2 regions of the Microbacterium neimengense genome follow, and region 1 is predicted to be linked to the other one. Evidence: riboswitches for the same ligand, from Rfam matches in the RefSeq annotation. Region 1 holds a riboswitch; the other holds the start of a gene.
What was found. Region 1 has a riboswitch for thiamine pyrophosphate ahead of ACYVJS_RS09355 (ECF transporter S component). Riboswitches for the same ligand answer to the same signal wherever they lie in the genome.
Positions count from the first base shown of each region.

Region 1 (4,406 bases):
AGCAGTGGATCGACCCGCGCGGCCACCTCCGACTCGGAGAGACCCAGCGCACGCGGACCCACAGCGAGCTCGTCGCGTACGCGCGCGGTGAGCAGCTGATGCTCCGGCTCCTGGAACACGGTGCCGATGCGCGTGAGCAACTGGGCCGCGCGCCACCGGGACGGATCGGGTCCGACGCCGGCGGCCAACGCATCCGCCGCTCGCACCTCGCCGCCGATCGACGGCAGCAGTCCCGCGAGGGTGAGCGCGAGCGTGGACTTGCCGGCGCCGTTGGCTCCCGTGATCGCGAGCGCCCGTCCCGCGCTCAGCTGTACGTCGATCCCGGATGCGGCCGCGAGCGCCTCGCGGCGTCCGATCCGCCGCCCGACCGCGAGGCCGGCGCCGACCACGAGCGGCGATGCCTCGGCTGTGCGCGGGCGCCCGGTGATCTCGACGGGAACTCCCGGCACCCACACCCCGGCCTGCGTCAGGGCATCCGCCGCCGTGGCGAAGACGTCGGCGGGAACGCCGTCCGCCAGCACCCCGCCCTCGGGCGCGAGCACGACGACGCGGTCCACGAGATCGACCCACAGGTCAACGCGGTGTTCGACGACGACGAGCGTCGCCCCCGTGCGGGCGGCGACGGCGGCGACCGCATCCCGCACCTGCCGAGCGCCGTCGGGATCGAGGTTGGCTGTCGGCTCGTCGAGCAGGAGGAGCTTCGGGCGCATGGCCAGCGCGCCGGCGAGCGCGAGCCGCTGCTTCTGCCCGCCCGACAGCGCGGATGTGGGGTGGTCCAGCGGCACCGACAGCCCCACCGCATCCAGCGCTTCACCGACCCGCGGCCAGATCTCGCCGGCCGCAACTCCGAGGTTCTCGCACCCGAACGCGACGTCGTCGCCGACGCGGGCGAGGATGACCTGCGCGTCGGGGTCCTGCAGCACCATGCCCGCGACGCCGCGGACGGATGCGGGGGGTTGGCCGTCGACGGTCAGCTCCCCCGCCGCCTCGCCGTCCTCGTCGCCGCCCAGCACACCGGCGAAGGCGCGCAGCAGCGTCGATTTACCCGCACCGCTCGCTCCCAGCAGCAGCACCCGCTCGCCGGGCTCGATCGTGAGGTCGATGTCGGCGACGGCCCAGCGCCTGCGACCCGCGTGCCGCCAGCCCCACCCGCGGCCGACGACCCGCGCGCCGGGAGTCACGCCGCGTCGGCGGCTTCGACGATGCGCGCCTGACGTCCGGACGCGAACCGGTCGAGCGCTCCCGTCGCGGCGAGCGCACGGGCGATCAGCCACGAGACGAGCCCCGCGATGAGGATGCCCGAGACGATCGCCGAGACGAAGTAGATCGCGCGGGGGCCCGCGTCGTAGGCGGCGATGGAGGAGAAGTTGGTGTCGAGCAGCGCCACAGCCAGTCCCGTGAGCGCACCCGAGACGAGCGCGACCCAGAGCCGGTAGTTGGCGTAGGCGAACAGCGCGAAGCCGAGTTCGGCACCCACACCCTGCACCACGCCCCAGATGAACGTCGTGAAGCCCCACTGCGTGCCGAGCGCCATGGAGACGACCGCGGCGACGACCTCGCCGTACAGCGCGGCGCCGGGCTTGCGGATGATGAGGGCGGTGAGCACCCCTGCGAACAGCCAGCCGCCGGCGAGGAGCCCCTCGAGTCCCGGCAGGAACGCGAGCGCGGTGCTCAGGGGCGTCCAGGCCTGACCCCAGACCCAGAAGATGACGCCGGCGGCGACGCCGATCACGCTGGCGACGACGATGTCGACGACCCGCCAGCGCCACCTGGACGTGAGAGAAGGACGAGCGGATGTGGACGTGGACGTGTGCATTGATGCTCCTTCCTGCGCCGGCATGATCCGGATCAGGTTCGACGGTCGAAGCGTGGATCCGCTTCCTCTCAGCCCGGCTCACCGGACTCCCGTGGTTGACGTGCCGAGTATAGACCCGCAGCTCGCGCTACCGTAGGCGAGTGACCGTGACTGGCCCGACCCCGCCCACTCGGCGTTCGCTGCGCCGCGGCGGACGCGCTGAGCCGCCGGTCGACGAGGCGCCGCTGCCGCCCGACGACCTCCAGATCGACGTGCCGCGCGTACCGGCGGATGCGGCATCCACTCCGGCGATGATCGCGGCCGCGAGCTTCGACGACACGTCCACGGATACCGCGATGGAGAACTCCTACTTTCCCGCGCAGGATGCGACCGCGTCGGTGCCGGTCGTGGTGCCGCCGGTGACCACGGCGCTGAGCTGGGTCGATGAGATCACCGTCACCCGCGTGTCCCAGGCGGTTCCGCAGCTCGAGGCCGCGGGCGCGGCGTCGTTCACCCCGGTCGCCGCGGACCTGCTCGCCCGCGCCCCGCGCCGCACCCCGTGGCGCCCCGGGGTCCTCGTTCCGATCGCGCTGATCGTCGCCGTGATCGCGGCGTACTGCGGCACCACTCTCCTCTGGCCGCTGCATGCGATCGCCCCCACCGTGCAGGCGTCGGCCGTCGAGCCCACACCCGCGGCAGCGGCAGTCGGCGCGTGGCCGGGCGAGGGCAGCGCCGCTGTCGTCGTCGACGGTGTGGGCTCCGCCATCGCGTCCAGCGCCGATGCCCGGTCGATCGCGAGTATCACCAAGGTCGTGACGGCGATGGTCGTCCTCGACCAGATGCCTCTGGCGACAGGCGAACAAGGCAGGGAGTTCGCCTTCAGCGCCGCCGACGAGCGCGAATACTGGTCGTACCGCCGCAACGGAGAATCGGCGCTGGATGTTCCCGTGGGGGGAACGCTCACCGAGTACCAGATGCTGCAGGGCATGCTCATGGGCTCCGCGAACAACTACGCCGACCGCCTGGCCGACACCATCTGGCCCAACAACGCCGTCTATGCACGGGCGGCCAACGACTGGCTCGCCGCGCACGGCCTGGCGGGGATTACGATCGCCGGCCCCGCCGGCATCGAGGCCGAGAACACGGCGACCCCCGAGGCTCTGCTCGAGGTCGCCAAGCGCGCGATGGCGGACCCCGTCATCGCCGAGATCGTGCGCACGTCCTCCGTCGAGCTTCCCGGCGCGGGCCTCGTCGAGAACACGAACAACCTGCTCGCGGACCCCGGCGTCGTCGGCCTCAAGACGGGCACCCTCGACTCGTACAACCTGCTCGCCGCGAAGGACGTCACGATCGGCGACACCACCGTGCGCATCTACGCCGCGACGCTCGGACAGCCCGACGTCGAGACGCGGGATGCGGTCACGCGCGCGCTGTTCGCCCAGGTCGAGCAGGAGCTGCAGCTCACGCCCTCGGTTGCGGCCGGCACGATGGTCGGACGGGTGGAGACGCGCTGGGGCACGACCGTTCCGATCGTGACCGCGTCCGACGCCGATGTGGTGCTGTGGAACGGCTCCGCCGCGTCGCTGGCGACCTCGTTCGACCTCGGCGACGTGCACGAGCAGGGCGAGGTCGTCGGGTCTCTCGTCGCGACCGGCCCGAAGAACGCATCGACGGTGGACGTCGTGCTCGACGGCGAGGTGGACGGACCGAGCCCCTGGTGGCGGCTGACGCACCCGCTCGAGCTGTTCGGCCTGGTCTGAGCGATCCGGCCGACGGCGCTCAGGCGCGGAAGTCGGGAGAGCCGAGCACGCGCTCCACGGTGATCTCCAGCACGACCCGGTCGGGGTTCGGACGGGGCTCGCGGTAGCGACGGGTGTAGAGGTCGACGGCGTGGGCGACCGCATCCGCATCCTCGACGACGCGAGCCGACCCCTCGAAGCTGAGCCAGCGACGACCGTCGACGGTGTTGACGCTGGCGCGGCCGGTGCGCTCGACGTTGAGGAACTTCTGCGTGCCGCGGGAGCCGATCACCCGCACGATGCCGTCCTCGTACGTGATGCCGACCGGCACCGAGTGGATGCGGCCCTGCCGGTCCAGCGTCGACAGCGTGGCGAGGTGGTATTCGGACAGGAACTCGCGCGCTGCGTCGGTGATCACCGCCTCAGCCTGCCAGAGCCGGATAGGCGTCGGCTCAGAACCGCCAGATGAGCGGCACGTACAGCACGGCCGCGGCGAGGAACAGCAGGGCGAGCGGAAGTCCGAGGCGCCAGTAGTCGCCGAACCGGTATCCGCCGGGGGTCAGCACCATCAAGTTGGCCGGCGTCGCGAGGGGTGTCAGGAAGGACGCCGCGCCCGCGACGGTCAGCGCCATGAGGAAGGTGACGGGGCTGACCCCGAGGTTCACCGCGATCGCCGTGGCGACCGGCGCAACGATCAGCACCGTCGCGACGTTCGAGATGAACTGGCCGAGAACGACGGTGACGACGCAGACCGCGAGCAGCGCGAGGTGCGGATCGGCCGAGCCCACGACGCGGAGGACGCCGTCGGCCACGACCTCCGCGGCCCCGGTCTGCAGAAAGGCGGCCGAGAGCGGGATCATGCCGGCGATGAG
Region 1 covers NZ_BAAGRK010000003.1:1,346,744-1,351,149, reverse strand. The annotation lists gene ACYVJS_RS09360 (ABC transporter ATP-binding protein) at 1-1,181, opposite strand, end outside; gene ACYVJS_RS09355 (ECF transporter S component) at 1,178-1,816, opposite strand; TPP riboswitch at 1,809-1,919, opposite strand; gene ACYVJS_RS09350 (D-alanyl-D-alanine carboxypeptidase family protein) at 1,957-3,555, shown strand; gene ACYVJS_RS09345 (PPOX class F420-dependent oxidoreductase) at 3,575-3,952, opposite strand; gene ACYVJS_RS09340 (SLC13 family permease) at 3,987-4,406, opposite strand, start outside.

Region 2 (4,406 bases), on a different contig from region 1:
AGAGTCCCGCGAAGTGGCTGATCGGTCCGTTGCCGGACCCGACGCGAAGCTCGGCGCCGTGACGGATGCTCTCGCTGAGCCACCGTTTGGACTCCGCCGTCGCGCGTGCCCATTCGTTCGTCGCGGCGGCGCGGGTCGCGACGGCTGAGGATAGTGAGCACCCGGTGCCGTGCGTGTTGGGCGTCGGGATACGGAGGCCGGGGAACTCGGTGGCGACAACCGCGTCGTCGACGATCTCCACGAGAGCGTCTGGAAGTCGCTCACCCGACAGGTGGCCGCCCTTGGCGAGCACGCGTACGCCGTGCGCGCGGGCGACGTGAGCGGCCTGGGCGAGCACCTCCTCCCAGGTCGTGGCCGCGGGCGAGCCCGCGAGGATGGCGAGCTCGGGAATGTTGGGGGTCACGAGGTCGACATCGGGCAGAAGCCGTCGCAACGCCTCTTCCGCATCCGCATCCAGCAAGCGATCGCCGCTCGTCGCGACCATCACCGGGTCCAGCACCACGATCGGCGGTCGGACCCGGCCGAGCCAGGCGGCTACCGTCTCGATCACCTCCATGGTGGCGAGCATGCCGATCTTCACCGCATCGATGCTCACGTCGTCGGAGACCGCGTCCAGCTGCTCGGAGAGGAAAGCGACCGGCGGCACGTGCACCGAGCGCACGCCGTGCGTGTTCTGCGCAACGAGGGCGGTGACAACGGCCATCCCATAGCCGCCGTTCGCGGCGATGCTCTTGAGGTCGGCCTGGATGCCCGCGCCTCCTGTCGGGTCAGTGCCGGCGATGCTCAGCACCCGCGGAACGGCGCGTCCGGCGCTCATGCCGCATCCCATTCCGCACGCAGCATACGAGTGGCGCCGCCGGGATCGCTCGCACCGCAGATGGCGGAGACGACGGCCGCACCCGCGGCGCCGGCGCGCCGAAGCGGCCCGATATCGGCGGCGGTCACACCGCCGATCGCGACCGCGGGCAGCACGCTCTCCGCGACCAGCCGCGCGAAGAACGCGTGACCCAGCGGCGGCGGGGCATCTCGTTTCGTCGTGGTCGTGTGGAGCGCGCCGATGCCGACGTAGTCCACGACGCCGCTCTCGGCTGCCGCCGCCAGCTCCTCCGGCGTCGATGCGCTGAGACCGAGGATCGCGTCGTCGCCGACCAGCGACCGGACGACGCGCGGCGGCAGGTCGCTCTGCCCGACGTGCACCCCCGACACGCGAGCGCCCGCCTGGCGGGCCGCGAGGAAGACGTCGACGCGATCGTTGACCACCAGCACGACGTCGTCCGGGAGCACCTCCGAGACACGCATCGCGGTATCGAGGAACTGGCGAGCGGAGGACTCCTTCTCACGCAGCTGCACCGCGGTCGCGCCGTTCACGGTCGCCTGTCGCACGACCTCGACGATGTCGTGACCCGCTGCCGCAGCGATGCCGGCATCCGTCACGAGATAGAGCGAGAGGTCCGCGTTCACGCGATCACCGCCCGCGTGCGCAGCGTGACGGCGTCGAGACCCGCGAGAGCGTCCAGGAACGAGGCGGCGAAGCTCCCTGGCCCCGACGAGCTCTCGGCTGCGACCTCCGCGGCCACGTTGTAGACCGTCACCGCGGCGACCACCGCCGAGAAGCGGTCCTCGTGCGCGCCCGCGAACGCGGCCATCACTGCACCGAGGGCGCAGCCACCGCCGGTGACCCGCGTGAGCAGGGCATCGCCGTTGCTCAACCGCGCTTCGCGATCGCCGTCGGTCACCACGTCCACCGCGCCCGACACGGCGACGACCGCGCCGGTCGCCTCGGCGATGCGCCGGGCGGCGGCGACCGCATCCTCGACACCGTCGGTCGCGTCGACTCCGCGGCCTCCCGCGCCCGAGCCGTCGAGAGCGATGATCTCGGATGCGTTGCCGCGCACGACGCTCGGCCCTGCCGCGACAAGTTCGGCGGCGAGCGCGGTGCGCACCGACAGGACGCCGATCGCCACGGGGTCGAGCACCCAGGGAGTACCCGCATCCTGTGCGGCCGCCACGGCCTCCCGCATCGCCTCCCGCTGCTCCGAACCGGGTGTGCCGAGATTCACCAGCACACCCGAGGCGATGCGCGCGAACGGCCCCGCCTCGTCGGGGATGTCGACCATCGCCGGCGCAGCTCCGAGGGCGAGCAGGACGTTGGCGGTGAAGCCCGTGACCACCGCGTTGGTCAGGCACTGCACGAGAGGGCTTCGCTCGCGCACCGCCTCCCGAGCCCGGATGCTGGATTCGATCAGGTTCTCTGGCGCGCGCGTCATGTGCGACATCCCTCCGCTCGTACTGACGAGATCAGGTTCGACGGGTGTGATCTCAGCCCCGTGGGGCACCCCGTGTCGTATGTGTGGGTCCAGGTTAGCCGAGCCGGCGCTGGAGATGGAGGATCGGATGCGGCTGCCCCTCGCCATCCACGGCCGACCGTGCCACCTCGACGAACCCCAGCGCGGCGTAGAAGCGCCGTGCGCCCGGGTTCTCCTCGTTCACGTCGACTCGCAGTGGAGCCGCTCCCTCGGCGACGCGCGCGACGAGCGCCCTACCGACGCCGCGTCCGTGCCTGGCGGGGTCGACGAAGAGCATCTCGATGGCACCGTCGCCGCAGCCCAGGAATCCGATGATCGTGTCGTCCTCGACCGCGACCCATACCTCCGGCATCTGCGAAAGGTAGACGCGCAGCTGCTGCTCGTAGAGGTCGACCTCGGCCGAGGTCAGGAAGTCGTGCGTCGCTTCGACCGCCGACCGCCACACCTCCACGAGGCGCGGATGATCGGATGCTGCAGCAGGGCGGCTGAGCACCGTCATGATCGCTCCTTGTTCTTCTCGTCCGTTCGCGGAGGTCGGGCGGCGAGCGCCTCGATGACACCGATCATGTCGAGTTCGCCCCACCCCGCGTCGACGGCTTCCTCGTACAGTCGCCTGCTCGCGGTGATCAACGGATGCGCGGAGCCCGCCGCGCGGGCTGCGTCCTCGGCGAGCCTGGCGTTCTTGAGCACATCGGCGATCGCCGCCTGCGCCGACAGGTCGCCGTCGGCGAGCTTCTGCGCCTTGCCGCGCGACACCGCCGACGCCATCGGGCCTGCGGCGAGCACCTCTCGGAGCACACCGAGGTCGGCGCCGGCACGTTCGGCGAAGTGGATCGTCTCGGCAAGACCGGTCACCATCGTGATCAGATACGTGTTCACCGCGAGCTTCATCGTCAGAGCCTTCGGGATGTCTCCGCACCGGAATGTCTGCGCGCACATCGCTTGGACGATGGGTTCGACGTGGGCCAGCGCGTCGGGCTCCCCCGCGAGCATTCCCACGAGCGTTCCCTCGATCGCGGGACCCCGCGATCCCGAGACGGGCGCCTCGACGTACCGGCCGCCCGCCGCGGCGACGTCGTCGGCCAGTGCCTGAGAGAAAGCGGTCGTGAACGTCCCCATCAGGACGACGGTTCGGTCGGCCACCAGCCTGCCGAAGTCGTCCGTACCGCGCCCGAGCACGGCATCGACCGCCGGCTCGTCACGCAGCATCAGGATGACCGTCTCGGCCGCGGCGAAGACTCCCGCGACGTCCGCGGCGGCCCGCGCGCCGTGCGCAACCAACTCGTCTTGCGGTGCCGCCGACCGCGCCCAGACGACCACGTCGAACCCCGCCCTGACGAGATTCGTCGCCATGGGAACCCCCATGATGCCGAGCCCGATGAATCCGACGGTCCGTGCGCTCATTCCTGTCCCTCCCGCGTGTCCATCCTGCCCGCACCGCGCATGGAGCGGGTCTCATCGAGCACCTCGCGCACGGCGCACTCCCGCCACAGCCGCGACCAGTGGTCTGCACTCAGATCGCGGGGCAGCGCGTCGGGGGCGATTCCTACCCCATCCAGTCGACGTCGCGCGGCGGGTCGGGGCATCCGACCGGCCGCCGCAAGGATCGCCGCCATGCCTCGCCCTCGGGCGGTGAAGACATCGCCGACGAACCGCTCATACGCGCGCCTGTCGGCATGCGAAACGAGAGGCGCGGGGCGACGAGTGATCGCGAGAAGCCCGCCATCGACCGACGGCGCGGGGCGGAATGCGCGCGCCGGCACGCGCCCCTGCAGGGCGAACTCGAACCACGGTGCCGACTGCGCGGTGAGGAGGGTTCCGCCGCCGATCCCGGCGCGCTTGCGGGCGACCTCCCACTGGGTGAGCAGGATCGCGTAGCGCCACGTGGGTCGTTGCAGCAGTCGACGCAGGATCGGCGTCGTGAGGTGGAAGGGGATGTTGCCGGCGATGACAGGCGCGTCGAGCGGATGCCGCAGGACATCCGCGTGCTCGACCTGCACGGAGGGATGCGCGCGACGAAGGGCGACGACACAGCGCTCGTCGATGTCGATCGCGGTGAGTTCGCGGCCGAGACGTGCAAGCCCTGCGGTGAGTGCGCCG
Region 2 covers NZ_BAAGRK010000015.1:53,906-58,311, reverse strand. The annotation lists gene ACYVJS_RS10780 (bifunctional hydroxymethylpyrimidine kinase/phosphomethylpyrimidine kinase) at 1-817, opposite strand, end outside; gene thiE (thiamine phosphate synthase) at 814-1,461, opposite strand; gene thiM (hydroxyethylthiazole kinase) at 1,458-2,267, opposite strand; TPP riboswitch at 2,259-2,350, opposite strand; gene ACYVJS_RS10765 (GNAT family N-acetyltransferase) at 2,362-2,805, opposite strand; gene ACYVJS_RS10760 (NAD(P)-dependent oxidoreductase) at 2,802-3,710, opposite strand; gene erm (23S ribosomal RNA methyltransferase Erm) at 3,707-4,406, opposite strand, start outside.
Region 2: it holds a riboswitch for thiamine pyrophosphate, as region 1 does, so the genes downstream of both, thiM (hydroxyethylthiazole kinase) here and ACYVJS_RS09355 (ECF transporter S component) in region 1, are expected to answer to the same signal.